3 regions of the Peribacillus sp. FSL K6-1552 genome follow, and region 3 is predicted to be linked to each of the others. Evidence: riboswitches for the same ligand, from Rfam matches in the RefSeq annotation. Region 3 holds a riboswitch; each other region holds the start of a gene.
The links. Region 3 has a riboswitch for glycine ahead of gcvT (glycine cleavage system aminomethyltransferase GcvT). Riboswitches for the same ligand answer to the same signal wherever they lie in the genome.
Positions count from the first base shown of each region.

Region 1: it holds a riboswitch for glycine, as region 3 does, so the genes downstream of both, glyA (serine hydroxymethyltransferase) here and gcvT (glycine cleavage system aminomethyltransferase GcvT) in region 3, are expected to answer to the same signal.
Region 2: it holds a riboswitch for glycine, as region 3 does, so the genes downstream of both, NST21_RS15075 (amino acid permease) here and gcvT (glycine cleavage system aminomethyltransferase GcvT) in region 3, are expected to answer to the same signal.

Region 1 is NZ_JBBOST010000001.1:3,123,574-3,134,901, forward strand. Features, by position in the region: gene lpdA (dihydrolipoyl dehydrogenase) at 106-1,503, opposite strand; gene NST21_RS15030 (iron-sulfur cluster biosynthesis family protein) at 1,612-1,917, opposite strand; gene lipA (lipoyl synthase) at 1,956-2,834, opposite strand; gene gcvPB (aminomethyl-transferring glycine dehydrogenase subunit GcvPB) at 3,084-4,568, opposite strand; gene gcvPA (aminomethyl-transferring glycine dehydrogenase subunit GcvPA) at 4,561-5,913, opposite strand; gene gcvH (glycine cleavage system protein GcvH) at 5,915-6,310, opposite strand; gene gcvT (glycine cleavage system aminomethyltransferase GcvT) at 6,460-7,569, opposite strand; gene sdaAA (L-serine ammonia-lyase, iron-sulfur-dependent, subunit alpha) at 7,590-8,471, opposite strand; gene NST21_RS15065 (serine dehydratase beta chain) at 8,471-8,983, opposite strand; gene glyA (serine hydroxymethyltransferase) at 9,004-10,254, opposite strand; glycine riboswitch at 10,374-10,479, opposite strand; gene NST21_RS15075 (amino acid permease) at 10,797-11,328, opposite strand, start outside.
Region 2 is NZ_JBBOST010000001.1:3,134,932-3,143,384, reverse strand. Features, by position in the region: gene NST21_RS15120 (ABC transporter substrate-binding protein) at 1-414, shown strand, start outside; gene NST21_RS15115 (alkaline phosphatase family protein) at 404-1,237, shown strand; gene NST21_RS15110 (ABC transporter permease) at 1,354-2,208, shown strand; gene NST21_RS15105 (ABC transporter permease) at 2,205-3,077, shown strand; gene NST21_RS15100 (ABC transporter ATP-binding protein) at 3,077-4,090, shown strand; gene NST21_RS15095 (DeoR/GlpR family DNA-binding transcription regulator) at 4,118-4,900, shown strand; gene NST21_RS15090 (Cof-type HAD-IIB family hydrolase) at 5,033-5,905, shown strand; gene NST21_RS15085 (DMT family transporter) at 5,935-6,264, shown strand; gene NST21_RS15080 (DMT family transporter) at 6,305-6,625, shown strand; glycine riboswitch at 7,099-7,201, shown strand; glycine riboswitch at 7,205-7,261, shown strand; gene NST21_RS15075 (amino acid permease) at 7,627-8,453, shown strand, end outside.
Region 3 is NZ_JBBOST010000001.1:3,954,412-3,965,739, reverse strand. Features, by position in the region: gene NST21_RS19005 (DEAD/DEAH box helicase) at 1-1,492, opposite strand, end outside; glycine riboswitch at 1,876-1,963, shown strand; glycine riboswitch at 1,967-2,050, shown strand; gene gcvT (glycine cleavage system aminomethyltransferase GcvT) at 2,203-3,309, shown strand; gene gcvPA (aminomethyl-transferring glycine dehydrogenase subunit GcvPA) at 3,328-4,674, shown strand; gene gcvPB (aminomethyl-transferring glycine dehydrogenase subunit GcvPB) at 4,667-6,124, shown strand; gene NST21_RS18985 (rhodanese-like domain-containing protein) at 6,301-6,684, opposite strand; gene NST21_RS18980 (lipoate--protein ligase family protein) at 6,901-7,737, shown strand; gene NST21_RS18975 (vitamin B12-dependent ribonucleotide reductase) at 8,127-10,697, shown strand; gene NST21_RS18970 (MFS transporter) at 10,905-11,328, shown strand, end outside.

The DNA.
Region 1 (11,328 bases), 830 kb from region 3:
AATAACGAATCCTATCAATCTTGAAATACTGTGAGGATGGGCGAAAGAATTACAAAGAATTTTGCAATCACAACACATATTTTCAGTTTTTACTAGGATTTTTATCTAGGCATGTATTTCTTTACCATACACAGCCAGGGCTGCTTCCCCAATAGCTTCCGCTAATGTAGGGTGCGGGTGTATTGTATGAGCGATATCCATGGCAGTTGCATTTAATACCTGTGCAAGACCAACCTCTGTGATCATATCGGTTACATGTGGCCCAACCATATGCGCTCCTAATAACTTATTAGATTCTTCTTCAACAACAAGTTTGACAAAACCATCTGATTCACCAAAAACAAGAGCCTTTCCAATCGCACGGAATGAGAATTTGCCTGTTTTTACTTGATATCCTTTCTGCATTGCTTCTTCTTCTGTTAGACCGACACTCGCTACCTCAGGACTGCTATATACGCATTTTGAAACAAGTGTTGGATCAAGCGGCACAGGTTTTTCTCCTGCCATATGTTCGATTGCGATAATTCCTTCATGTGAAGCAACATGAGCAAGCTGCAATCCGCCAATCACATCTCCAATTGCATAAATGTTTGGCTCATTCGTTTGATAATACTCATTTGTTTGAATAAAACGTTCGACTTCAACTTTCGTATTTTCAAGATGAATGCCTTCTATGTTAGGTAATCTTCCGACGGATACTAATAATTTTTCTGCTGTAAATGTCGTTTCTTTCCCCTTATATTCCGCCTTAATAGAGACACCATCCCCTTTTTCTAACGATTCTGGAAGAACCTTTGCCCCTGTTACAATTTTCACACCTTTTTTCTTCATTAGTCGCTGTACTTCCTTTGAAATATCTTTATCTTCCGTCGGTAAAATGCGCTCGGCATACTCTATCACAGTCACTTCTAATCCAAAGTCAATAAGCATCGATGCCCATTCCATTCCAATAACACCGCCGCCGACAATAATGATGGAATTTGGGAGCTCTTTCATTTGCAGTGCTTCATCCGATGTCATCACATATTCGCTATCCGCTTCTAAACCGGGAAGTGTTCTCGGACGAGATCCTGTTGCTATTAAAATATTTCTGGGGACTAATATCATTTCCCGTTCTTCATTATTCAATTTCACCAAAACATCTTTTGACTGTAAAATACTTCCTTTACCCTCGTACACATCTATTTTTCCTTTTTTCATTAAATGTTGTACACCTTTATATAAGCGTTCTGTAATTTCTTCTTTCCTGGCCTGTACTTTTGAGAAATCCAGTCCTACTTCCGGGGCAATAACACCGAATTTATCTGCATTCTTTGCATTTGAATATACTTCTGCACTTCTTAATAAGGCTTTACTTGGAATACAACCTGCATGAAGGCATGTTCCACCAAGTTTACCTCGTTCAACTACCGCTGTTTTTAATCCTAATTGAGACGCACGAATGGCCGCAACATATCCACCGGTGCCGCCTCCGATGATAACAATGTCATATTCTTGATTCATCTAATACTTCCCCCTTTTGTTTTAATAAACTTGGATATTTGAATATTGTAAGAAAAAAACCTTTCTAAACACGATCTTCTATATAATTGGTAAGCTGTAACGATTCTATTAATCTATTTCAATGGCACATGCACTGGATGCAAAGCTATCTCCGACAATAAAGCCACGATCTTCTAAATAATCAATTTGTGTCTCCTCATCTAAATAGCGTTTTGTAAAATGATCTAATCTAAGCTGAACTCCCTCATATTCAATAATTGTATCGTTTCTGCGGGGCTCGTCCAATACGAGGGAGAACTTCACCGACACCCCGCAGCCGCCGGCAATATCGGCATCAATGCGAGGAATTTGTGCATCCTTACGAGCCATTTCCTTCAGCTTAATTATGGCTGCCACTGTTATTTTGACTATCATCTGATTCTCCCCTTTCTTAATGGATTATTGAAAAATGATTACGCATTAGCCTTAGTTGCACGGACTTGTTCATCTGCATGATAGGAGGAGCGAACAAGCGGACCGGCTTCGCAATGACTAAATCCTTTTGACATGGCAATGTTTTTCAGTTCTTCAAACTCTTCTGGACTCCAATATTTTTGGACCTTCAAATGTCGTTTAGTAGGCTGTAAATATTGACCAATAGTCATAATGTCCACTTCATTAGCACGAAGATCATCCATCGTTTCCATAATTTCTTCTTTTGTTTCTCCTAGACCAATCATAATGCTTGATTTCGTCGGGATAGTGGAATTCATTTGCTTTGCCCGGCTTAAAAACTCTAGTGAACGTTCGTATGTTGCACGTGCACGAACTTTTGGAGATAAGCGTTTTACTGTTTCAATGTTGTGATTCAAAATGTCTGGCCTTGTATCCATCAATGTTTTTAAGTTGTCATATTCCCCATTCAGATCAGAGGGGAGAACTTCAATGCTGCAAAATGGATTTTGCCGCCTCACTGCCTTTACAGTTTCCGCAAATACCTCTGCTCCGCCGTCTTTTAAATCATCACGAGCAACAGCGGTAATAACGACATGCTTTAAGCCCATTTGCTCTACTGATTCTGCGACACGTTCAGGCTCTTCCCAATCAAGCTCTGAAGGTAGCCCAGTTTGAACTGCACAGAACCTGCAAGCACGCGTACATACACTTCCTAAAATCATGAAAGTTGCCGTTTTTCTGACCGCCCAGCATTCATGAATGTTAGGACATCTTGCTTCTTCACAAACAGTATGCAGCTTTTTTTCACGCATCATTTTCTTTAAGCCCGTATACTGTTCATTGGTATTTAATTTAATTTTTAGCCATTCTGGTTTACGAAGATCACTGATGGACATTTTTTACTCACTCCTCTGAGCAGATGTAATTTTAGCTTTAAAGAGGTTATTCAATAGTCCTATAAAAAGACCGATTGAGTTTCTCCGTTGCTCTGACTTTTTGGTTCTCAAGACTATTTCTCCTTGCACTTCTTGGCTCTTTTTGTCATCCTTTTTACACGCGCTTAATCAAACCACCATGAATAAAATAATGAGACTTTCCTTTTTCTCTTTATTTTCATCCCTGGTGGTTCATGTTCAAGCATTTATTTATGACTTTACCGTTTCTTCCTCTACTACTTCCTCTTTGGAATAACGCAAAATTGGTTGTCTAGCTGCTTGGACCTCGTCCAATCGCCCTATGACCGTAGTATGTGGTGCGTCTAAAACAACCCCTGGGTTTTCTTCCACTTCTTTGGCAATTTGAATCATTACATCCGCAAAAGCATCGAGTGTTTCCTTCGACTCTGTTTCTGTCGGTTCAATCATCAAACATTCCTCAACATTTAACGGGAAATAGATGGTCGGCGGATGGTAGCCGAAATCTAGCAGACGTTTTGCCATATCAAGCGTTCTTACACCCAGCTTTTTCTGCCTAGAACCGGATAGGACAAATTCATGCTTACAAATTTGTGAAAATGGCGCTTCAAAATATGGCGCTAATCTTTTGCGAAGGTAATTAGCATGAAGTACGGCACTTTCAGATACTTGGCGCAGCCCTTTAGGCCCCATCGTGCGAATATAAGTATACGCCCGCAAGAGAATTCCGAAGTTTCCATAATACCCTTTTACCCGTCCTATAGAGTGCGAATGATCTGAGTTCAGTACATATTTATCCCCGGATTTTTCTATTCGCGGAACTGGCAAGAAAGGAATAAGTTTCTCTTTCACACCGACAGGACCTGCCCCTGGACCGCCACCGCCATGAGGCGTCGTAAATGTTTTGTGAAGATTTAAGTGCACGATGTCAAAGCCCATTTGACCTGGTGTTGTTTTACCTAAAATGGCATTGGCATTCGCTCCATCATAGTATAATAAGCCGCCAGCTTCATGAACAACCTGAGCGATTTCCACAATTTCTTTTTCAAAAAGTCCAAGGGTATTTGGATTTGTCAACATTAGCGCAGCAGTATCAGGGCCTACATGTTTCTTTAATTCTTCTAGGTTAACTAATCCATTTTTATCGGATGGGATCGTGATCGTTTGAAAACCAGCAACACTTGCACTTGCAGGATTTGTACCGTGCGCGGAGTCTGGAACAAGTACTTTCGTTCTGGTTTCACCTTTTTGAGCATGATACGCCTTAGCCATCATTAAACCTGTCCATTCCCCTTGAGCCCCTGCAGATGGCTGTAAAGTTACAGCATCCATTCCTGTGATGACAGCTAGCTCTTCTTGTAATTCATATAAAACCTCTAGTGCACCCTGTACAGTTTCAACCGGCTGATATGGATGAATGCGGCTAAATCCTTCCAAACGTGCCACATCTTCATTTATTTTCGGATTGTATTTCATGGTACAAGAACCCAGCGGATAGAACCCATTATCGATCCCATGGTTTTTATTAGAAAGCGCTGTGTAATGGCGGACAAGCTGCAACTCTGATACTTCTGGGAGCTCCGCCGGTTCGTCACGAATTAAATGCTTTGGAAATTTGTCATTTATATCAACATAGTCAACGTCACTTTCCGGAAGACTTGAGCCCACACGTCCTGGTCGACTTATTTCAAAAATTAACTCATTATATTCAACCATTTACAATCGCCTCCAAAACATCAACAAATTGGTCAATTTCTTCTTTTGTTCGCTGCTCAGTCACAGCTAGCAGCATTTGATTTCCAAAGCCGTAATCACTTTCTAAATCAAATCCACCGATAATACCCGCCTTAAGAAGTTTTGCATTGACTTCCTTTACCGGTCGAGGAAGCCCGACAACAAACTCATTGAAGAATGGTGCTTCATTGATTATGGTAAAGCCCTTCTGTTCTAAAGTTTTCGCCATGTAATCAGCTTTCTCAATGTTTAGCTGTGCCATTTGACGAATCCCTTGCTTTCCAAGAGATGTCATACAAATAGATGAGGCAAGAGCATTTAATGCCTGGTTAGAACAAATATTGGATGAGGCTTTATCACGGCGAATATGCTGTTCACGCGCTTGCAGTGTTAACACAAACCCACGTTGTCCTTTTTCATCTGCTGTTTGCCCTACAATACGTCCTGGGATTTTGCGCATGAGTTTCTTACTTACCGCAAAATAGCCGCAGTGTGGACCGCCAAAGGACATCGGGATTCCTAATGGCTGCATATCACCGATCACAATATCTGCCCCAAGTTTCCCAGGAGCCTGCAAGAGTGCTAGTGCAAGAGGATTGGCGCTTACGATTAAAAGGGCACCTTTTTCTTCCGCAATTTTCTTAATTGCTTTTAAATCCTCAATGGAACCGAAGAAATTTGGATATTGAACAATTACGGCAGCAGTGTCCTTGTCGATTTGTTCTTGCAGCTTCCCTAAATCTGTAACCTCATCAGCAAGATTTACTTCCTCAGCTGTGTATCCCGGACCTCCAGCTACTGTATGTAAAATAGCACGGGATTCAGGATGTACCGCTTTGGATACAAGTACTTTTGAACGTCTTGTAGATGCAACGGCAAGTGATGCAGCTTCTGCAAGCGATGTAAAACCATCGTACATGGATGAATTAGCCACAGCCATTCCTGTCAATTCACAAACCATCGTTTGAAATTCAAAAATCGCTTGTAATTCACCTTGGCTGATCTCCGGTTGGTAGGGTGTATAAGCTGTGTAAAATTCGGAACGTGAAATCATATGATTTACTACACTTGGAATATAGTGATCATATGTACCCGCACCTAGGAAAGTTGGGTAATGATTTGCATTTTTGTTTTTTGTAGCAAGCTGATTCATTTTTTTCAAAAGAAGCGGTTCAGGGACCGCCTCCGGGATGTTTAGCTCACCCTGCAGGCTAATTTCAGCTGGAATATCTTCAAATAACTCATCTATAGAAGAAATATTTAAATATGTGAGCATTTCCTTTTGATCTTGTTTCGTATCAGGGAGGTATCTAAAAGTTGCTGTCATATTATTCCTCTCCTTCATTAGTTAATGCTCGATACTCATCTTCGTTTAGAAGTGAATTTAACTCTTCTGGATTGGACATTTCTACTTCGACTAACCACCCTGCATCAAATGGATGCTCGTTAATTGTCTCTGGAGCGCCTTCTAACTCTTCGTTTACAGTAACTACCGTACCTGAAACAGGTGAATAAAGTTCGGAAACTGCTTTAACTGACTCGATCGTCCCCATCGATTCATTGACAGTTACTTCATCATCAATCGCTGGATTTTCAACAAAGACGATATCACCCAACGCCTTTTGTGCATAATCAGAGATTCCAATACGTACACGATTTCCTTCTAATTGTTGCACCCACTCATGTTCTTTGCTATATCGTAAACTTAATGTTACTTTTGTCATTGTTTTTTCTCCCTCTCCGTTTTTAATTTTGTCATAATTCAGAAAATAAAGACCAATTTTACTCATAACAGGTTGCGATTTCGGTCTACGTGCAAAGTAACGGAAATCGACTTAAAAACTACACGATATCTCTATTAAAATATTTCCACTTATCTTTTGTAGAATGGTGCATTAACAATAACAGCTTCAATCAGTTTATTACGAATTTCCACTTTTATCGGCGTCCCCACTTCAGCTTGGTCGGCTGATACCAAGGCAAGACCTAAGCTTTTCTTCAAAGATGGTGATTGTGTTCCGGATGTAACAATACCTATTTCCTCTCCACCTTGAGAAATTACCTTGTAACCATGACGCGGAATCCCTCTGCCTGTTACTTCAATCCCTACTAATTTTCGTTTTAATCCAGCTTCTTTTTGTTCTGTAAGAGCAGATTTTCCGATAAAGTCACTTTCTTTGTTCGTCTTTACGACAAAGCCGATTCCTGCTTCAAGCGGGCTGATATCGTTACTGAGTTCTTGGCCATAGAGTGCAAGACGTGCTTCAAGTCGAAGAGTGTCCCGTGCACCAAGTCCACATGGTTGTAATCCATTCGTGGTTCCTGCTTCTAAGAGCTTTTCCCAGAGTACTACCGCTTTGTCTGCTGCTAAATAAAGTTCATATCCATTTTCTCCTGTGTAACCTGTACGGGATACAAGTATGTCGGTAATCCCGGAGATGTTGACATGTTGGGCGAATTTAAAAGAGCCAATTTCTGATAAATCCATTTCGGTTAACTTTTGCAAAATGCTTTCTGCCTTTGGACCTTGGATTGCAAGCTGAGCGATGTCTTCCGAAATATTTTGGAGCACCATCTCTCCTTTTACATGCTGTTTCATCCATTCGTAATCTTTCTCAATGTTTGCGGCATTAATAACGAGTAAATATTTTTCATTCCCTAATTTATAAACTAATAAATCATCGACCGTTCCGCCGTCTGGATAGCACATTGCGGTATACTGTGCTTGATTGATGCTAAGCTTTGTTACATCATTTGTAACAAGGTAGTTAATATAACTCTCGGCATCTTTCCCTTCCACAAGTACTTCTCCCATATGAGAAACATCAAAAAGTCCTGCTTCTGTTCGAACAGCTTCATGCTCTTCTAAAATGTTGGAAAACTGAACTGGCAGAGCCCAGCCACCAAAATCAATAACTTTTGCTCCGTATTTTTTATATACTTCAAAAAGCGGTGTTTGCTTTAATGCTGTTTCAGTACCCATGATCTACCCCCGATTATGATTCATGATTTCCTACAAAAAAGACGTTCTTTCACCCGTTTACCGGTTTCTGTCATTGCCAAGCCACCAAGAGCCGTTTCTCGAAGGGTCCTTGGCATATCATTTCCAACCTTATACATGGCTTCAATTACCTCATCACAAGGTATGCGGCTTTCAATCCCAGCTAGAGACATGTCGGCCGCTGAAAATGCAATTGAGGTTCCAATCACATTCCGCTTGATGCAAGGAACTTCCACAAGTCCTGCGACTGGATCACAAACCAATCCTAAAAGTGACTTCATCGCAATGGCTGTCGCATTCACGGCTTGCAGTGGTGTTCCGCCTTTTAACTCAACGATTGTCCCCGCTGCCATGGCCGTTGCGGAGCCCACCTCTGCTTGACAGCCTCCAGCAGCCCCCGAAATGAAAGAACGGTTCGCAATGACAAGCCCGAGCATACTTGCTGTGAATAACCCCATAACTAAATCTTTATAAGGCGTGCCATCATTTTTATGAAGCGAAAACAGTACCCCAGGCAGAATCCCTGCTGCACCCGCAGTCGGGGTAGCTACAATGACCCCCATTCGGGCGTTACTTTCAGAAGTTGCCAATGAAAAGCTCATTGCGTTGCTTATATAGCTGCCTGACAAAGATTTACCTTGTTGAACGTAATCATTCATTTTCACAGCATCTCCGCCAGAAATTCCACTCGGTGCGGTTGTGGCATCCTTTATACCGTTATCAACGGCTTCCTTCATTTTAATCAATCGTTCTTCCATCATACTGATAATACTTTGTTGGTCTCTTCCTGACTTTTCTGCTTCCATCATTAGCATGATTTCGCCAATGCTTTTTTCTTCTCTTTGACAAGCTTCATTTAGTTCTTTCATGGTCTGGATTTCCATCATATAGCCTTGTCCATTACTTTCTTTCTTGGATGATAAGAACTAGCAAGGGCTGAAAAGTCATCACCTGCACTGAGACGAATCGCTACCATATCGTCGTCTATCATGAAAATCTTGGATAAACCACCACCAAGTGATGCTCCGCCTACCTTTACTACACAATCGCCGCGTTTTGCTGTCACGATTGTTGTGTTAGGATGGTCAAAATACTCGCAGCAGCTTTCAAATTCAATTTCGTACTGCATTCCATTCTCTTTTGCCCATTCCAACGAGTTTTTAATGCGTGAATCATCGGTATCCATCCCAAGTAATCCGCCAAGCAGTGCTTTATCTGTTCCATGTCCTTGATAGGTTTCAGCAAATGAATCATAGAATACAATTTTGACTTCTTTTGGATAATCTCCTAACAATTCATGGATGAATTTACCGATTGACACGACTCCGGCTGTGTGGGAACTTGACGGTCCTACCATGATTGGACCTATTATGTCAAAACAACTTTGAAATTCCATTGAGTCCCCCCCTTTTTTTCTTACACAATAATTGGTTGTTGAAATAACGGATAAATATCACAAATTCCTTTGGTTGTTTCTTTTGCTTTCTCAAGAACGTCTTTATCCCCTTTACTCTTTAGAACAGCTGAAATCACTTCACCGATTTTCACCATTTCATCCTGCTTCATGCCTCGAGTTGTTAATGCTGCTGTTCCCATTCGGATACCACTCGTAACAAATGGCTTTTCTGGATCATATGGAATCGTATTTTTATTAGCGGTAATGCCTGCTTCTTCTAATAGTTTCTCTGCTTCTTTTCCTGTTAAATTCCACGGACGTAAATCTAAAAGGACAATATGATTATCTGTTCCGCCAGAAACAAGAGCTGCACCTTCATTTTTTAATGTTTCACTAAGTGTTGCAGCATTTTCAATGACTTGTTTCGCATAGTCCTTAAAGCTTGGTTGTAATGCTTCGTTGAAAGCGACCGCTTTTGCTGCAATAATGTGCATGAGAGGGCCGCCCTGAATTCCTGGGAATACAGATTTATTAATCGATTTGATAATCTCTTCATCGTTTGTTAAAACGATACCCCCGCGAGGCCCTCTCAATGTTTTATGAGTAGTACTTGTCACAACATCTGCATATGGGATTGGGGATGGGTGAAGACCGGCTGCTACCAGCCCTGCTATATGAGCCATATCCACCATAAGTTTTGCTCCAACTTGATCAGCAATTTCTCTAAATCGTGCAAAATTAATGGTTCTTGGGTAGGCACTTGTCCCTGCAATAATCAATTTTGGTTTTTCTTTCTTTGCGATAGCTTCCAACTCATCATAATCAATTAATTGGGTATCTTCTCTAACTCCATAAGACACAACTTCAAACCATTTTCCTGAAACACTGACTGGACTTCCATGAGTTAAGTGGCCGCCATGTGAAAGGTTCATTCCCATTACTTTATCACCAGGCTGAAGCAGTGCGAAAAATACTGCGAAATTTGCTTGTGCACCCGAGTGAGGCTGAACATTTGCATATTTGGCACCAAACAGCTTTGTTAAGCGCTCAATAGCTGCTTGTTCTGCCACATCGACAAATTCACATCCGCCATAATAACGTTTTCCTGGATATCCTTCTGCATATTTATTCGTCATTACACTTCCCATTGCTTCTAATACATCTTGGCTGACGAAGTTTTCTGATGCAATCAACTCTAAGGTTTGATGCTGACGAATTTGCTCGTTTCTGATAGCTTGAAAAATGATTGAATCATTTTGCTGTAAACTCATTTGTACTCCCCCTTGAAAATTTTTGAATTAAAGGTTTGTTGCATAGCTAGTGACTACGAAACACTACCCTTTTTTGCGCACAAAAAAGAACAGAGAAGGGTAGCTTAGTTTAGCTTTCTCTACCCTTCTCTGTCCTTTTACCTGAGAGTTTAACCCTTTTATATTAAAAGGGCCTTTCCCCTTTGGTGGCGTACTACTTTATACGCGCTCTCCAGAGGTGCGTCCAGTTGTGGTTCCATCTACCTGAGAGATTTGTTCCAAGGGTCTTTTTGGAACTTGCTCCTTCGGTGGCGTGTCGCATTGCACTCTCCCACAACCGTCATTCGCTCATATTGAATTTTATTATATTTAGAATAATTGGTGGAAATAAGAATGTCAAGATTTTCTTGTAAGCGTTAACATTATTTTTTTTGAAAATTCTTACTTTATGAATGTCACATATGGTCATCCAGATTACTCACGGCTGCTTGTATCATCGTTTTTTGCAAGTTGACTATTTTGATAAAGTTAATAGTAGGTCACTGACTTTTGTCCGTTGCCTCTTAATTTTCCGCTACCTTCCCCTGATTCGCCTGATCCGCATGATTTACCTTCGTTTTCCGCATCTTATAAATCGCAATCAGCGAAATAAACCAAACAGGAGTTACGAACAAGGCAACACGAGTATCTTCCGCAAGTGCAAGCACAACAAGTACGAACGCTAGGAAAGCAAGGATCAAGTAATTAGAAATTGGATAAAATGGTAATTTAAATTTGTTCATTTTCGCTAGATCTGGCCTTGTTTTGCGGTATTTCAAATGACTGATGACAGTAATTCCCCAAATAAAGATGAAACATACTGTAGAAATACTTGTAATTAACGTAAATACTCCTTCTGGCATTAAATAGTTCAAAACAACGGAAGTTAGAATGACGACAGTTGAAAAGGCCAGTGCATTGGAAGGTACTTTACGGGCATTAAGTTTTGCAAATGGCACAGGTGCATTTTTATCTTTGGCAAGTGAGTATACCATCCGGCTTGTACTGAAGATTGCGCTGTTGCATGCCGAAGCAGCCGATGTTAGGACGACAAAA
Region 2 (8,453 bases), 820 kb from region 3:
GATGCTAAACCAGCTAATATCGAAAAAGGGGAAGTGGAAGTTGCCTTAGTATGGGATTTCAATGCTCTTGGTTACGCTGACCAAATTAACCGCGATCAATTTGAAGTCGCCATTCCAAGTGAAGGTTCAGTCGTAAGCGGCTACGCAACTATTATTAACAAAAATGCAAAGCATCCGCATGCGGCGATGGCAACTAGAGAATATATCTTAAGCGATGAAGGACAAATTAACTTAGCTAAAGGATTTGCCCGTCCAATTCGCGATGTAGAACTACCGAAAGAAGTAGCTGAAAAAATGGTTCCAGAAGAACAGTATGAAAATGCAAAACCAATTGAAGATTACAAAGCTTGGGAAGAAACGGCAAAGAAATTACCACAGCTTTGGCAAGAAGAGGTGTTAGTCCATGTCAAATAAAGTAATAGCAATTATTGTTGATGGTATGAGATATGATAAAGCATGTGAGGCTCTTGGATTTATTCAACATCTAGTTGAAACAAATCAGGCAGCACTTTACAAAGTAAAGTCGGAACTCCCAAGTCTTTCCCGTCCATTATATGAAGTGTTACTAACGGGTACACCGGCATCAGAGAACGGAATTACGTCCAATCAAGCCGTTCGCCTATCTACTGAGAAAAGTCTCTTTCATCTTACGAAAGAAAACGGCTTAAGAAACGGAACGGTATCTTATTACTGGGTAAGCGAACTTTATAATCGCGCGCCATTCCATTTTATTGAAGATCGTGAGCAAGAGGATGAATCTAAGCCGATTCAATATGGAAAATTTTATTGGGATGATGACTATCCAGACAGCCATGTGTTAATGGATGCAGAAGCTTTGCGCAGAAAGTATGACCCACACTTTTTATATATTCATCCGCTCGGTGTAGATGTAAAAGGAGAAATTTTCGGTTCGGAATCGAAAGAATATCGTGAACAAATCTTAAAAATGGGAAGCTTGTTGGCACAACTTTTGCCAATTTGGATCAAAGAAGGTTACCACATTTTAATTACATCTGATCATGGCATGAGTGAATATGGCAACCATGGCGGCATAACTGATGGTGAGCGTGATGTACCGCTCTTTATCATGAGTCCAAAAGTTGAGCCTGGCGTTTACAGTGAAGTGGTTCCGCAATTAGCTTTTGCACCGCTCGTTTGTGAACTTTTAAATATTGAGCCGTCCAATAAAATGATTTCATATCAATTTCCAGGTCTGAAAGGAAAAAATACCCTTTAAAAAAGATACACTATTCAACATTATAATGAAGAATGAAGGTTGACGGGAATTGGTTTAACGTACGTACGGTTAAACCAATTCCCAAATTGTTAGAGAACAAAGAGGAGCGAGAAGTCTTGCGAAAAATAAAAAAACAAAAAATTTACTTATTAGCTCTTTTACTGCCATTTATTTTGTTTGTGATTGGATTTGAAATAGGACCATTAGTGGCAATGATTAAAAATAGTTTTTATGCAGACAATGGAATTCAAGTTACGATTGATCAATATATCACCATATTTAAAAGTAAATTTTACTTACAAGCCATTCAAAATAGCCTTGTCATTTCTTTATTTTCTGCTGTAACTTCTGTGATTATAGCAGTCATTGCAGCCTATTCGATTACAAAGTTCTCACAAAAAATACAAAATCGCTTACTGATGATTGCTAATATGACGTCGAACTTTGAGGGTATTCCCCTTTCATTTTCATTTATTATTTTACTTGGAAACAATGGGTTGTTTACGTTACTTTTTTCAAAGATTGGTGGGGATGTGTTTGCGGATTTTAATTTATATTCATGGACAGGCCTCATTCTTGTTTATATATATTTTCAAATTCCGCTTGCTATTATGCTCATCTACCCGTCTTATCAAGGAATTAAGAAACAATGGAAAGAAGCTTCTTCATTATTAGGAGGATCAACATTATCATTTTGGCTTCACATTGGGATTCCAGTTCTTTTACCTAGTATTGTAGGTACTTTCAGTATTTTGTTTGCTAATTCGATGGGAGCTTACGCTACTGCCTATGCATTAGTAGGCAGCAACTATAACTTATTGTCATTGCAAATTGCCTCTCTAGTTGCTAGTGACGTTGCATTAAAGCCGCAGCTAGGTAGTGCGATGGGAGTTCTTCTAGCAGCGACAATGATAGGGGCGATGTGGTTCAATGAACGAATGATGCGCCGCATTAGGAGGGATTTACGATGAAATCTTCATTGACTTTTCATAAAGTGATTGTTGGGTTACTAGTTATATATTTATTAATTCCGCTTGTAGGAACATTTTTATTCTCGATTGCCGGTAAATGGGATCATACCATTTTACCTGAGAGTTATACAATGGATTGGTATATTGAATTATTTCAAGATGAACGGTTTTATGATGCTTTTCGACGAACGCTGTTTTTAATTGTCATGTCTGTAGGTCTTAGTGTTGTTATTATGCTTCCGACTATCTTTATCATCACGGTATATTTCAGTAAATGGGAAGGATTACTTCAAGCAGCAGCTATGCTTCCTTATGGAATTCCTCCCATTGTTGGAGCTGTAGGATTAATCAAGGTATATTCAGATGGACCGATTCAAATTGCCGGAACACCTTGGATTTTAATCGGTGCCTATTTCATAACGATTCTGCCATTTATGTATCAAGGTATTCGTAGCAGTCTTCGTACGATTAATGCTGTGCAGCTTGTTGATGCAGCTGAATTACTCGGTGCTACAAAATTCCAGTCGTTTCGCACAGTGGTGTTTCCAAATATTATATCTGGTATTTTAGTATCTACCTTATTATCAGTCGCTCTTTTATTTAGTGAGTTTGCTTTTGCCAATTTGCTTGTCGGGGGCCGATTTGAAACCATTCAAATTTATCTTGCCGACAAACTAAACAGCAGTGGTCACTTAACAAGTGCAATTGTTATTACTTATTATTCAATGATTTTACTTTTAACGGGGATTGTATTAAAACTTACGTTTAGAAACGAAAAAAATCCTGTCGGGTCAAATAAGAAGCGAATTCTTTCATTTTTAAAAAAACAATACTGTAATAAAAATACTGCTATAGAAGGTGAAAAGTAATGAGCTATGTAACCATCGATCAAGTGACTAAGGGGTATGAAAATCAAGTCGTTCTAAATGACATTTCTTTAACATTAAAAAAAGGAGAATTTGCTACACTTCTTGGGCAAAGCGGATGCGGGAAAAGTACATTATTACGTTCCATTGCAGGGCTTGAAGGTGTTGATGTAGGAAGAATCTTAATTGATGGAAAAGATATTACTCATTTATCACCGCGTCAGCGTGAAGTCGGTATGGTTTTTCAGTCTTATGCGCTTTTCCCAAATATGAGCGTTTTTGACAATATCGCGTACGGCCTTAAAATGAAGAAGGTAAAAAATATTAAATCAAAAGTGAAAAATATGATTGATATGGTTGATTTAATAGGAAAAGAAGAGTCGTATCCTCATCAATTATCTGGTGGACAACAGCAGAGGGTTGCTCTTGCCCGTGCGCTTGTCATGGAGCCGAAAGTACTGCTTTTGGATGAGCCGTTAAGCGCATTGGATGCTAAAATTAGAAAAAGTTTGCAAAAAGAATTAAAGAGAATACAGAAAGAGTTAGATATTACAACTATTTTTGTTACTCATGATCAGGAAGAAGCAATGACGATGTCTGATCGAATTTTTGTCATGAATAAAGGAAAAGTTGTACAATCCGGTTCTCCATCAGAAATTTATACTTCTCCAGTCAATACATTTGTTGCAAAATTTATCGGAAATTATAATGTTTGTAATATGGAAGTTTTCCATAAACTTGTTCGCAGCACAGAATTAAAAGGGAATGAAGTCGCCATTCGTCCTGAAGTTTTACAATTAGTTTCTGCTGGTGAGGATAGCTTGGATTTACAAGAGAACTGGGGAATTAAAGGGTTTATTAAAGATGTTTCTATGACAGGGAATGTTTTAAGATATGAAGTAGAAACAGATGAGTCCGCTTTCCTTGTAGACTATCTTCACCACCGAGGGAAAATGTTTGAGCAAGGAGCACGCGTTCATATTCTTGTACCGAAGAAAGAATGCATTATTTTATAAATTATTAATGATCACGGGGGAAGGAATATGTCTGTTTTGCCTGAAGAAAGAAAGAATGAAATTTTAAAAGAACTTAACAAAATGGGAAAAGTAAAAGTTATGGAATTAGTTGATCAATTTAATGTTTCAGAGGAAACGATTCGACGCGATTTGATGATATTAGAGGAAAAAGGACTTTTAAAGAGGGTTTACGGTGGAGCGATTAAAAAAGTCTTTGAATTTGAGGAGCCTCCATTTACACAGCGTACAACAGTGAATCAAGAAGCGAAAATCAAGGTTGGGAAAAAAGCAGTAGAACTCATTTCTAACGGAGATGTGATTGCCATTGATGTAGGGACAACCATGCTTGAATTTGCGCAGTGTATCGAAAATAAAATAGACATTACGATTTTAACCAATTCTCTTCCTGTGTCGTCTGTGTTAACCGAATTGCTCAATGAAAATAAGTTTACAGGACAAATTCTATTACTAGGAGGACAAATTGATCCAAAGCATCAATCTATAAGCGGCGGTCTCACTGAACAAATGTTAAATCAATTTAATATTGATAAAGCCTTCATTTCAGCTGGTGGTGTTTCCATTCAAAATGGGGTTAGTAATTATCATTTACATGAAACATTAGTTTCACGCAAGATGGTCGAGGTATCAAAGCAAGTTATATTGCTAACGGATTACTCTAAAATTGGTGTCGACACATTTAGTAAAGTTTGTCCTCTAGAAAAAGTCGATGTGATTGTCTGCGAGCAACCATTTCCAGAGGAATGGAGAAATCATTCAAAATTAGAGGAGATCAATTGGATTCAAGCATAGTCAATCCATAAAAGGACATATCGAGTTGGATGAGGGAGTTCTCTCTCTTTTTTGATTGGATTTTTATTGATAGCAGGTATAAAAGCTAGAAAGAGAATTTAATAGATAGAATGAGAAAAGGGGCTATATAGCATGAGTTTCATTGCGATAGATTTAGACGGAACATTATTAAACGACCAGAATGAAATTAGTGAAGAAAATAAAAAGGCGATTCAATATGCCCAAGATAGAGGCTTTGAAGTAGTTATTTCAACAGGACGGGCTTATTTTGACGTTCAAACAATTTGTGAAAAAGCCGGGATTTCCCCATTTGTAATCGGAACAAATGGTGCAACCACTCATTCCAAAAGCGGAAAGTGTATTTCTTCTATTACGATAACTAAAGATCGTGTCGAATCTATTCTCCAATGGTTAGATGAACGGAATTATTATTACGAAGTGTTTACTGATAAAGCCATTTATACGCTTAAAAAGGGAAGAGAACATTTCCATAATGAGATTAAAAGTTTGAAAAGCGCCGATTTGAATACAGATATGAAAGAATTAGTTGAAGTAGCGGAAAGGCAATTTGACCAGTTTGGATATGTTTTAGTCGAAAACTATCATGATATCTTAAAACAGGAGGAAGAATTCTATAACATATTAGCATGTTCTTTTGATAAAAAGAAATTAGAGGAAGCATGGAGCCAATTCAAAAAGTTTGATGAGTTGATGGTTGTTTCATCTGCTGATCACAACATTGAAATTACTAGTAAAAGAGCTTCAAAAGGAATGGCCCTTGAAAAATTGGCTTTTTTGGTGAATGGCTCCTTAGAACAGGCTATGGCAATCGGGGACAGCAACAATGATTTATCCATGTTCCAGAAAGTTGGATACAGCGTAGCGATGGGAAATGCGAAAGATGTCATAAAAGCTGTTTGTACAACGACAACCCTTAAAAATGATGAGAATGGGGTAGCTTATGCGATTTATCGATATTTGGAGAACTTCGTGGTTCAAAAATAAGTGTCAATGCCGAAGGAGAGAGCGATAAAATGGCATGGATATATATCATAATGGCAGGACTTTTGGAAATCGTCTGGGTGATCGGTCTTAAATATTCTCACGGATTCACCAAAATTATACCTAGTATAGTAACGGTAGTTATTATAATCTTTAGTTTCTTTTTACTTTCAAAAGCTTTACATTCAATTCCCTTAGGAACTGGTTACGCTATTTTTACTGGATTGGGAACGGTGGGAACAGTAGTAATTGGGATGCTTTTTTTGGGAGAGACCATTAATCCACTAAAAGTATTTTTTATGGCTTTAATGATATTGGGGATAATTGGAATAAAAATCAATCCAGCAGAACCTAAATATTAAAGGAAATGATATGATTTATACAAGGTTAGGGGATGATTCAATGGCTTGGTTTTTTCTTCTAATTGCCGGATTTGCCGAGATTGGTAGTGTTATAAGCCTGAAACGTGCAGACGGGTTTAAAAAATTGCTTCCCTCTGTAGCGTGTCTTTTTTTTGGGAGTTTAAGCTTTTATTTTCTTTCTTTGTCATTAACTTCTATTCCAGTGGGGACTGCCTATGCAATATGGACCAGTATCGGCTCTGTTGGAACTGTTTTAGCAGGAATGATCTTCTTTAATGAACCTAAAAGTTTAAGATTGACCCTATTTATTATGTGTATTATTGCAGGGGCTGTAGGTATTAAAATGACTTCTGGACATTAAGGTCAGGGTTTAAAATGGCAATAAGTAGATAAAGAAAAAAGGTACGATACCTATGGAGGAGAAGAATGATGAAAACTATTCAAGATTGGATAAAAGGTGACTAAAACTATTAAGCACATTAAAGATAACTTCGGTATTGAATTGTAGGTTTTTCTATATGATTTCCAATAATAATGATTACGTAAACAGAGGATGCTTTTATCTAGATAGCATCCTCTGTAATGTATATTTGAAAGGTATAAGTAGTTTGTAAAAGTACACTATTATGAACGGTGTTTATCGACTGTAAAAAGCAATCTACTCCTATTCAATTCACAATTTACTTGGGGTACTAGGGGCATATAATTTATGAACTGTCAGAAAGCTCTATCTCTATATTTAAAATTCTGAAAATAAAGTTTTTTCAGATATTTGTTGAAATTTCCATTAGAACCATTTATTATACAACTGTTAATGCAATTTTATATCAGCGGATGATAATTGTGGGAGAGACTAAACGCATTGTTTAGCACCGAAGGGGCAATTCCCAAAAAAATTGGGTATCAATCTCTCAGGTAAAAGGACCACAATAGGACGCGTCTCTGGAGAGAGCCATGAGCCACCAAAGGAGTTAAACTCTCAGGTAAAAGGACAGAGGAAAGATAGGAGAACACCTATCTTTCCTCTGCCCTTTTTATGCTGGGAAAGATAGCACAAACGAAAAAAGGAGGATTGTGCTATGAAATTTATTAAAGAATGAGTCTTTCTTTTCAATTTTCCTGACTACAACTTTTACCTTAGAGAGAATCTGCAATAGGTTGAATGAAATACCTTTATCTTTTCAAAAGCTTGGTAGATTATTTCGAGGTTTGCACCAGAACCAGAATATTTATCAGCAACATATTGAGTATTATTATATTAAAATTGTAAGCGTTTTCTTTGTTGGATTGAATAATAATATGTCAAAATTTTATCGGAATATTATTATTCAATTATCTGGAAATTAGGGAGTGGGAAATCATATGCAGGAACAAAAATTGTCGAGAGGCCTAAAAAACAGGCACGTACAACTAATCGCTATTGGCGGGGCAATTGGAACGGGATTATTTCTCGGAGCAGGAAAATCTATTCACTTAGCAGGACCATCGATTTTATTTGCTTACATGATTACAGGCGTAATTTGCTTTTTAATCATGCGCGCACTTGGAGAACTACTCTTAACCAATTTGGAATATAATTCTTTTGTTGACTTTGTAAAAGACTATTTAGGTAATATGGCAGCATTTATCACCGGTTGGACCTACTGGTTTTGCTGGATTTCAATCGCAATGGCCGACTTAACAGCAGTTGGTCTTTATACCCAGTATTGGTTTCCCTCCGTACCACAGTGGATGCCAGGTTTAATTGCGCTTGTCATTTTGCTATTTATGAATCTAGCAACCGTAAAACTTTTTGGCGAAATGGAATTCTGGTTCGCATTAATTAAAGTTATCGCTATTCTAGCACTAATAGTTATCGGTATTTTCATGATTATTAAAGGCTTTTCCACAGATTCAGGCGCAGCCAGTTTCACGAATCTATGGAGCCACGAAGGTATGTTCCCAAATGGAATAAATGGATTTATCCTCTCATTCCAGATGGTAGTGTTTGCGTTTGTTGGTATTGAACTTGTAGGACTTACAGCAGGTGAAACAGAAGATCCAGAGAAAGTTATCCCAAAAGCAATCAATAATATTCCTATTCGGATTATAATTTTCTACATTGGCGCACTTATTGTCATTATGAGTGTTTATCCGTGGAACGCAATCATCCCATCGGAAAGCCCATTCGTCCAAGTATTCGTGGCTGT
Region 3 (11,328 bases):
CAAACAAATGGATTTTTTCATATAATAATTTCAAAATATGTTCTTCAACTGTATTTTTCGTTGCAAAGTTATATATCATGACATCTTCTTCCTGGCCAAGTCGGTGAATCCGTCCAATTCTTTGTTCAAGTCTCATTGGATTCCATGGCAGGTCAAAATTAATCAAGTGGTGGCAAAATTGAAGGTTTATTCCTTCCCCACCGGCTTCGGTAGCAATTAAAACTTGAATCTGCTTTTGGAATAATTCTCTCATCCAGTCTTTTTTTCCACGCTTAAAGCCGCCGCGGAAGGGAACTGAGGAAATTCCATTCTGTTGTAAATACCATTGTAAATATAGCTGAGTGGCTCTGTATTCGGTAAAGATAATCACTTTGTCATCAATTTTCTTGATGAGTTCTAAAGCTTTTTCAGCCTTGGAGTTTTGTTCTGTTTCATTTACCTTCTCAAACAGCTCATCTAGCTTTGCTAAAAAGTCAGGGGAAGGCTGTTCATATTTGGCTTTCATGTTTTTCAATGTATAAAAAACGGCTTCTCTGCTGCTGCATGCTTCTCTTTGGAGCGTGAGTGCTGAAAAAGAACTTCCCTTCGATCCATCTGAAATAGGCTTAAATTTGGAAACAGCGTCGTACAAGGCTTGTTCAGTTGGAGAAAATTCAATGATGATTGTTTCCACCTGCCTTTTTGTCCATTCAATTCCAGTATCAGCCCGTCGGTTCCGAATCATTACAGTGTTGACGAGTTCCTTTAGGTGCTCATCCTCAATAACATTTCGGCCTTTGCCTTTATATTTCTCAGAAAAGAGTGTTGCATTTCCCAAGTGTCCCGGTTTCAATAACGAAACAAGATGGAAAATTTCTTCGACTTTATTTTGAATTGGCGTAGCTGTCAGCAATAAACAAAATTTCTTTTTCAGATTTTGGACAAATTCATAGTTCTTCGTTTTATTATTTTTAAGTTTATGAGCTTCATCAATAATGATAAAGTCATATTGCTGATTAAAAATGATATCTCGATGGGGAGCGCGTTTCGCTGTATCAATGGATGATATAACAACATCGCATGATTCCCACACATAGCTTTTTCTTTGAACAACAGCCGGAATATGAAACTTGGTATTCAATTCAAAAGCCCATTGACTTACAAGTGAAGCGGGGACAAGAATTAATACTTTTTTAACAAGACCTCGGATCATATATTCTTTAAGAATCAAGCCAGCTTCGATTGTTTTCCCGAGACCTACTTCATCAGCTAAAATGGCTTTTCCATTCATCTTTTCAACTACCTGCTTTGCCGCTTCCAATTGGTGGGGAAGCGGGGTGAGCTGTGGAAGATGCTTGGGTGCCTGTAAACCTTCAAAATCAGGAATAATGAGGTTTTCTTCCATTTGAACAGCCAATTTATAAAGCTCCCAATTACCCCATGGACCGTCATTTTCCATCTTTTGTAGAAACTCGTCATTCCAATCAGAACTGAAGGATATATTAATTTTCATTGAAACTACTCCTTCTAAAATCATAATTTTCTTATTTAAGGTTGAAACCCGAACATTTTATATGTGAAGTAAGAAAAATATTTCTCTGTAAAAGATATTGCAGAGAAAAGTTTCTTAAGGTAGGATGTAAGTATATTTAGAAAATTCCAATATCCCAAAACGCTTAAAAGAAGCGTACATTTTTATGAATGTAGTCATGTTTTTCATAGTATGGGCAACTGCCTCTTACTTTATCCCAGATTAACAGACTAGAGATCATTCATTAAGTTCTGAAGTTTTAAGGAGAGTTGGTAGAGAAAGCATTTTGTAAATGCACAGAGGTTTTACTAACTATCAGTAGGATTAATTACTTTCCTAATTGGTGGAGACACATTTATATGCGGGTGAAGATAAGGGGAGAGACTACGAATGTAGCGCCGAAGGAGCAAACTTAGCAGTGAATCTCTCAGGCAAAAGAACTCTTATTGGACGCAACTCTGGAGAGCGCCGCTCGTTGCAGAACGGCCACCAAAGGGGAAAGCCTATTATATAGGTAAACTTTCAGGTTTCAGGACAGAGAAAAAGCTCTTTAGGGCTTTCTCTGTCCTTTTTTGTGCCCTTTTTTCCACATTATGAATCAGGATGAGAAGTATAAGAAGATCTGACAGGATGGAAAGAAGCTTTTAGAAAAGTGAGCAAAGTAAACTAAAAAATCTAAGGGGGGTCATTTTTTGACCAATTTAAAAAGAACGCCACTATTTGAGGTTTATCGAGAATACGGAGGAAAAACGATCGATTTTGGCGGCTGGGAACTTCCTGTCCAATTTTCGGGTATCAAGGACGAACATGAAGCAGTTCGTACAAAAGCTGGCTTATTTGATGTTTCCCATATGGGTGAGGTTGATGTGAAGGGCCCAGGGAGTCTTGCCTTTTTACAAAAAATGATGACCAATGATGTATCAAAGCTAAAACAGGGCGGAGCAATTTATACGGCTATGTGTTATGAAAACGGCGGTACTGTTGACGATCTTATCATTTATAAAAAGGCAGAAGACGACTATCTGCTCGTGGTCAATGCCGCCAATACAGAAAAAGATTTTAACTGGCTACAAGCTAATTGTTCAGAGGATGTCCAACTTTCGGATGTATCAAGCGATTATACACAGTTGGCACTGCAGGGACCTTTGGCAGAGAAAATATTACAAAAACTATCTAATGATACACTTTTGAGTGAAATTGGCTTTTTTAAATTCAAGGAAAATGTCCTGATAAATGGGCTTTCCACGATGGTTTCACGTACAGGATATACGGGTGAAGATGGTTTTGAAATATATAGCCACAGTGAAAATGGCCCGGCCCTATGGAGAGCTATTCTAGATGCAGGAAAAGAAGAAGGGATACAGCCGATAGGTTTAGGGGCACGTGACACACTCCGCTTTGAAGCTAAACTTCCGCTTTATGGACAGGAGCTTTCACCGGATATTACCCCAATTGAAGCCGGGATTGGTTTTGCGGTTAAAGTAGATAAGGAAGCCGACTTTTTCGGGAAAGCCGTTCTTACTGAACAAAAGGAAAAAGGGGCACCACGTAAGCTTGTCGGAATTGAAATGATTGACCGCGGCATTCCTCGTCATGGCTATAAGGTATACAGTGGGGATAAAGTCATTGGTGAAGTTACGACTGGCACTCAATCACCAACATTGAAGAAAAATGTAGGATTGGTACTTATCGATAAAGATTATTCGGTGATGGATTCTGAAGTCGAAGTGGAAATTCGTTCAAAACGATTGAAAGCTGTTATTATACAAACACCTTTTTATAAAAAACCACGTAAATAGAGAGGAATGGTCATTAAGATGAAACATCGTTACTTACCCATGACAGAGCAGGATAAACAACAAATGCTGGAGGTAATAGGGGTCCCTTCTGTTGAGAACCTTTTCAACGATATTCCTGAAAGTGTCCGCTTTCAAGGCGAATATGACATTAAACCAGCTAAATCAGAGCCAGCCTTAATGAAAGAATTATCAAAACTTGCTTCCAAGAATGCTGATCTTAAAAACTATGCCTCCTTTCTTGGTGCGGGCGTGTATGACCATTATTCACCGGTCATCGTCGATCATGTTCTTTCCCGCTCGGAGTTTTATACAGCCTACACCCCTTATCAGCCAGAAATTTCACAGGGGGAGCTTCAGGCCATTTTTGAATATCAAACGATGATTTGTGAAATGACAGGAATGGATGTCGCCAACTCCTCCATGTATGACGGAGGGACGGCATTAGCGGAAGCAGCGATGCTTGCATCCGGTCATACACGACGTAAGAAAATTCTAATTTCAGCGGCAGTACATCCTGAATCAAGGGAAGTCGTTAAGACGTATGCGAAAGGTCAGCGAGTGGAAGTCATTGAAATTCCATTTAAAGATGGTGTGACAGATCTAGCTGCCTTAAAGGAATTGGCGAAAGACGATATTGCGGGAATCATTGTGCAATATCCAAACTTCTTTGGACGAATTGAACCATTGAAAGAAATGGAAGAAATCATTCATGATGTGAAATCCATGTTTATCGTTTCGAGTAACCCGCTTGCACTAGGTGCATTGACCCCTCCAGGTGCCCTTGGTGCTGATATCGTAACAGGCGATGCTCAGCCATTCGGTATTCCAGCAGCTTTTGGCGGACCGCATTGCGGATACTTTGCGGTCACGAACAAACTTGTTCGAAAAGTGCCAGGTCGTCTCGTCGGGCAAACAGTGGATGAAGATGGTAAACGGGGATTTGTGCTGACGCTTCAAGCTCGTGAGCAACACATTCGTCGTGACAAGGCCACATCCAATATTTGTTCCAATCAGGCGTTAAATGCTTTGGCAGCTTCTGTTGCGATGACCGCACTTGGGAAAAAAGGTGTCAAAGAAATGGCTGTGAATAATATTCAAAAAGCCTATTATGCGAAAAAAGCTATAAAGGAAAAAGGAATAGAAGTGGTATTTGAGGGACCATCGTTTAATGAATTTGTCATTAAACTGCCGGCATCTTACCAAGAAATTAATCAAAGTCTTTTTGAAAAAGAAATTATCGGCGGCTTCGACTTAGGGACTGTTTATCCACAGCTGAAAGACCATATGCTTGTGGCTGTAACAGAACTTAGAACAAAAGAAGAAATTGATGCACTTGCGCACGAATTGGGGGATCAACATGAATAATCAAGATCAATCACTCATTTTTGAAATCAGTACGTCCGGTCGAATCGGGTACAGTCTACCGGAAATGGATGTTGAAGAAATTTCGCTTGAAGAGATTTTTCCTGCCGAATACATCCGTCAAGAAGAAGCTGAGCTTCCAGAAGTATCGGAATTAGATATCATGCGTCATTATACAGCTCTTTCCAAACGGAATCACGGGGTGGATTCGGGCTTTTATCCACTCGGTTCTTGTACGATGAAGTATAACCCGAAGATAAATGAAAATGTGGCGCGTTTTAACGGTTTCGCCCATATCCATCCATATCAAGATCCGGCGACTGTACAGGGAGCCTTGGAACTATTATTTGACTTGCAAGAACATTTAACAGAAATCACAGGGATGGATCAAGTGACCTTACAGCCAGCAGCAGGTGCACATGGTGAATGGACAGGATTAATGATGATTCGTGCCTTCCATGAAGCGAACGGCGATACAGCACGGACGAAAGTGATAGTTCCTGATTCGGCACACGGTACGAATCCAGCTTCCGCCACTGTTGCGGGGCTCGAAACGATTACGGTAAAATCAGATGAAAATGGCTTAGTTGACCTTGAAGATTTAAAGCGCGTTGTAGGTTCGGATACAGCGGCTTTAATGCTGACGAATCCCAATACATTAGGATTGTTTGAAGAGAATATTTTGGAAATGGCAAAACTTGTCCACGATGCTGGTGGGAAGCTTTATTATGACGGGGCCAATCTTAATGCAGTCCTATCTAAAGCCCGCCCAGGTGATATGGGCTTTGATGTGGTCCATTTAAATCTCCATAAAACATTTACAGGTCCACATGGTGGCGGTGGCCCGGGTTCTGGTCCTGTCGGTGTAAAATCGGATTTGATTCCCTACTTGCCTAAACCACTCGTGGTCAAACGAGATGAGCAATTTATGCTGGATTATGATCGCCCGCAATCCATCGGAAGAGTTAAACCTTATTACGGAAACTTCGGAATAAATGTGAGGGCTTATACGTACATTCGTTCCATGGGTCCTGATGGTCTTAAGGCTGTCACGGAGAATGCGGTCATCAATGCGAATTATATGATGCGTAGGTTGGAACCATATTTTGATTTACCATATAATCGCCATTGTAAGCATGAGTTTGTGCTTAGTGGCCGCCGGCAAAAGAAGTTGGGCGTCCGAACACTCGATATTGCCAAAAGATTACTAGACTTCGGCTATCATCCACCTACTATTTACTTCCCGTTGAACGTGGAAGAAGGAATGATGATAGAACCGACTGAAACGGAGTCAAAGGAAACTCTTGACGCGTTCATTGATGCGATGATTCAGATAGCTAAGGAAGCGGAAGAAACTCCGGAGATCGTACAGGAAGCGCCACATACAACAGTTATTAAAAGGCTGGATGAAACGCTTGCTGCAAGAAAACCAGTCCTCCGTTATCAAGCTTAATAGCCTAAATAAAAATCCCCGCCATCTGAGCGGGGATTTTTATTTTTATATGTATAGAGAATGACCGGCTGGAAATGAATATACCATAAGACATAATAAGCTATAAGACTGCATTTCATTTCAATTTTTAGTATGATAGCTCTTTAATTAAAAAGAGCCCATGCGGAGATGGGTTCTTATTTCTTTGCTTTAATTTTACCGGTCCACATTTTGAAACCGCCTTTTAGGTGAAACAGTTCTTTGTAGCCTTTTTTGTATAGCATGGCTGCAGCTCTTCCGCTGATGATTTCGCTTTGAGCGTACAAGTATACAGGCTTGTCCGGCCTAATTTCGACCAGGCGTGTTTTCATTTGAGTCATAGGGATGTTTCTTGCGCCTAAGATATGACCATTATCAAATTCATTTGGTTCCCGCACATCGATTAGTTGTACTTTTCTGTAGTTAGCAATAAATTCATCCTGTGTTAACGTTTTAACGATTTTACGCTGGCGGTACCAATTAAAAAGTGAATACGCAATAACCACTCCTATGATGATGAGCAGTGTATATAATAATTCCAAACATAAAAACTCCCTTCTACCTAACGAATACAGACAATCTTTATTATATAATTGCTTTAACTAATAATCAAAAAATATTTTCGTAAAATTCTTTATCGACTTAATGGTACTTTCTTTTTTAGAGTGTTAAAGTCTGTTAAACTACTAAATGTGAGTTTTTTTATGACGGAATTACTGACTTACTTTTAAACAGTCTACATGAAATGAGGGGTAAGGATGACAAAAGAAAAATGGGGATTTATAGATTCTGGATATTGTTCACCGGCTTTTAATATGGCGATGGACGAAGCTCTTTTAAACTGGCAGAGTAAAGGGGAAATACCACCGATTATACGCTTTTATGGTTGGGACCCAGCTACATTGTCGATTGGTTATTTTCAAAAGGCAGAATCTGAAATTGATATAGAAGAAGTTAAAAGGCAGGGCCTCGGTTTTGTTCGCAGACCAACAGGAGGACGTGCTGTACTGCACGAACATGAATTGACTTATAGCGTAATTGTCCCAGAATCCTATCCGGGAATGCCTACTACTGTTACTGAAGCATATCGAGTTATTTCTGAAGGGATATTAATGGGGTTCAGGAATCTTGGATTGGATGCTTATTTTGCTGTACCTCGAACCGATCAGGAGAAAGCGGCTTTAAAAGCACCCAAGTCTTCCGTCTGTTTTGATGCGCCAAGCTGGTATGAATTGGTCGTTGAGGGCCGTAAGGTAGCTGGCAGTGCACAAACAAGGCAAAAGGGCGTCATCCTTCAACACGGGGCCATTTTACTTGAACTTGATGATGAAAAGCTCTTTAGCGTATTTAAATTCTCAAATGACAGGGTTAAAGAGAGAATGCAAAAAAACTTAAAAAACAAAGCCGTGGCCATAAATGACATTGCCGGAAGAAAGATTACCATCCCAGAAGCAAAAGATGCTTTTGAAAAAGGTTTTGCCGATGGACTTTCGATTGAATTAGAGCCATACGTCCTCACTGAACAGCAATTGCAGGAAGTGAAAGCCATTGCAGAAAGCAAATATGAAAGCGATGAATGGAATTTTTTGAGATAGAAGAAGCAGGATAATTAGAACAGATAATAAAAATGTTTTTTCAGATTTTTGCAAACAAATAAGCTTTTCCTTGCAACGATAAGCACTAACAAGGACAGGGAAAAAGCAAGGTTCAAATTAATTGAAATCTGATGAAAAATTATTATAAATCGACATTTTCCTCCCTTTTACTAACTATATTAATTGATTTATCGTTTGACAAAATTAAAAGTTAATCAACACAAACACAATATATAGTAGTCGGAATATTTATTACGACACTATATATTGATTTTTAAGTTTCGCTATGATAAATTTAGGGTAACTTGTTAAGCGAAACGGACATGTAAGACTACATATAGATTTTTGCAGCAAGAACGGATCTTGAAACATATAAAGGAGAGGGAATTATGTCGGTTGTAATAAAAGAAGCTTTAAAGGTTGATCTAGAAAGGTTGAATAAGGATATTTCTTTATTTCCCCAGGTCCATCCTGTAACAGCTGATATGAAAATGACGCATAAAGGCGTGTCCCGTCTAGTTATGCTTGACCGCTATTCTTTTAAGGATACTGAAAAAATTACGCTCTCGACTGGCGATTTTGTAGTATTGACGATTAAGGAAGATCCGAAATTCCCTGCACGGGGTCTTGGTTACATCGTTGAAATAGATTGGGAAACGAAAAAAGCTAAGGTATTAGTGGATAATGAATTCCGCGGAGCATTAGATAACCCGGAAGAAGTGGAAACGGGGATTGTAAATCGACCGCTTGATATCATTGAGAAGCCGCTTGAAATATACTATGAACAAATTGCAAAACGTAATGCAACGGGATTGGCTTCAGTGGAAAAGACTGAAGAAAAAAGAACGGAATGGTTCAATAAGTTCTATGAAGAATTAAAGAACCTTAATTTTGTCCCAGCAGGACGTGTATTATATGGAGCCGGTTCTAACACGGATGTTACTTATTTTAATTGCTATGTAATGCCATTTGTTCCGGATTCACGCGAAGGAATTTCCGAACATAGAAAGCAAGTCATGGAAATCATGAGCCGCGGAGGCGGTGTAGGTACGAACGGATCGACACTTCGTCCAAGAAATACGTTGGCAAAAGGGGTAAATGGAAAATCCTCCGGTTCAGTTTCATGGCTTGATGATATTGCGAAATTGACCCATCTTGTTGAACAGGGCGGAAGCAGACGCGGTGCACAAATGATTATGCTTGCGGATTGGCATCCAGATATTGCTGAGTTCATTATTTCGAAAATGCAAAATCCACGGATTCTTCGCTACTTAGTGGAAAACACAAAAGATGAAACCATCAAAAAGTACGCTACAGATAAATTAAAATTCACTCCGCATACCGAACAGGAAACGGCTATGTACCAAGGTATTATCAACTATAAAGAGATTCCGGGTTTAGGCGGATTTAGCGAGAAAATCATTAGAGAGGCCGAGGAAAAGGTTCGTACAGGCGGAACGTACAGTGTCCATAATGCCGATTTTCTAACAGGCGCCAATATCTCGATTTGCTTGACTAGGGAATTTATGGAAGCTGCCGAACAAGATGGCGAATATGAATTGCGTTTCCCGGATGTTGAAAGCTATAATGCTGAAGAAATGGCGATTTATAATGAAGAATGGCACAATGTCGGTGATGTACGCGAGTGGGAAAAAATGGGCCGCAAAGTCCGTGTTTACCGTAAAATCCGAGCTAAAGAGCTTTGGAACTTAATTAATATTTGTGCTACTTATTCTGCAGAGCCGGGTATTTTCTTTATTGATAATGCTAACGAGATGACAAATGCAAAAGCATACGGACAACAAGTTGTAGCAACCAACCCATGTGGTGAACAGCCACTGGCTCCATACTCTGTATGTAATCTAGCAGCTGTCAATTTAGCAGAAATGGCTGATAAAGATAACAAAACAGTTAACTTTGAGAAACTTAAGCAGACCGTAGAAGTGGGTGTGCGTATGCAGGATAACGTCATTGACGCAACCCCTTACTTCTTAGATGAAAACAAGAAACAAGCACTCGGCGAGAGACGGGTTGGTCTTGGTGTTATGGGTCTACATGATTTGTTAATCTATTGTGAAACGGAGTACGGGTCTGAAGAAGGGAATATCCTGGTAGACAAGGTGTTTGAAACGATTGCAACTACAGCTTACAGGACTTCAGTAGACCTTGCTAAAGAAAAGGGCAGTTTCCCGTTCCTAATCGGGTCAACTGATGAAGAAACGAATGAGCTTAGAACGCGTTTCACTCAAACCGGATTTATGGAAAAAATGCCAGAAGATATCAGAGAAAGTGTTGCTGCACATGGCATCCGTAATTCTCATTTATTGACAGTTGCTCCTACAGGCAGCACAGGTACGATGGTTGGGGTATCAACTGGTCTTGAACCATATTTCTCTTTCACCTATTTCCGTAGCGGTCGTCTTGGTAAATTCATTGAGGTTAAGGCTGACATCGTACAGGAATACTTGGATCGTCATCCAAAAGCGGATCCAGAAAAGCTTCCGAAATGGTTCATTTCTGCAATGGAATTGGCTCCTGAAGCTCATGCTGACGTTCAATGCATTATTCAACGATGGATTGACAGTTCGATTAGTAAAACGGTTAACGCTCCTAAAGGATATACCGTTGAACAAGTAGAAAAAGTATATGAACGTCTATACAAAGGCGGAGCAAAAGGCGGTACGGTGTATGTAGATGGAAGCCGTGACAGTCAGGTTCTTACGCTTAAAGCGGAAGAAAACCAAATGGATGAGCAACTTGAAATGGATGAATTAACAGATGTGGAAGAAAAGAAAAAAGTCGTATTGGTTGATACGATAAATGAACTGCGTTCGACGAATGTTACGATTGGGTCGGAAGTAGGTAACACCTGCCCTGTTTGCCGTAAAGGTGAAGTTCAGGAAATGGGCGGATGTAATACATGCACGAATTGTGGCGCACAATTAAAATGCGGCCTATAAGTTTAATTTAAGAAAGTCGTTAAGGTATAGCTGAAAAGCTGATCTTAACGGCTTTTTTTTTGCAAATCTAAGAGTGTATTCAATATTTTGAAATTTTAAAGGTTACCTTTTATTGGTTTGTAAACTATTAATTGTTATTAGTTCTCGTGAAGGCTTTTCTTTATATATGGTTAAACTACAATGTAATAACTATGATGGGGTGTATGAATGGAAAATCAGAAATGCGATAATACGAAGGTAAGTGCTTGGTGTATTGTAAGCATGGCTTCGATTCCGCTCGTCATGACACTAGGAAATTCTATGCTTATTCCGGTGTTGCCGGTTTTTGAAGAAAAAGTGAACATAACATCCTTTCAGTCGAGTATGATAATCACCAGTTATTCAATCGCTTCCATTTTTCTAATTCCAGTAGCAGGTTACTTGTCTGATCGCATTGGAAGGAAAAAAGTTATCCTACCCAGCCTTATTTTAGCTTTGATAGGTGGTTTGATTGCTGGTTTTGTTTCCTGGAAGATGGACAATCCGTATACCTGGATTATCTTGGGCCGCGTTCTTCAAGGGATTGGTGCTGCTGGGGCAACTCCAATCGTCTTGCCATTAGTAGGGGACCTTTATAAAGCTGATGATGAGA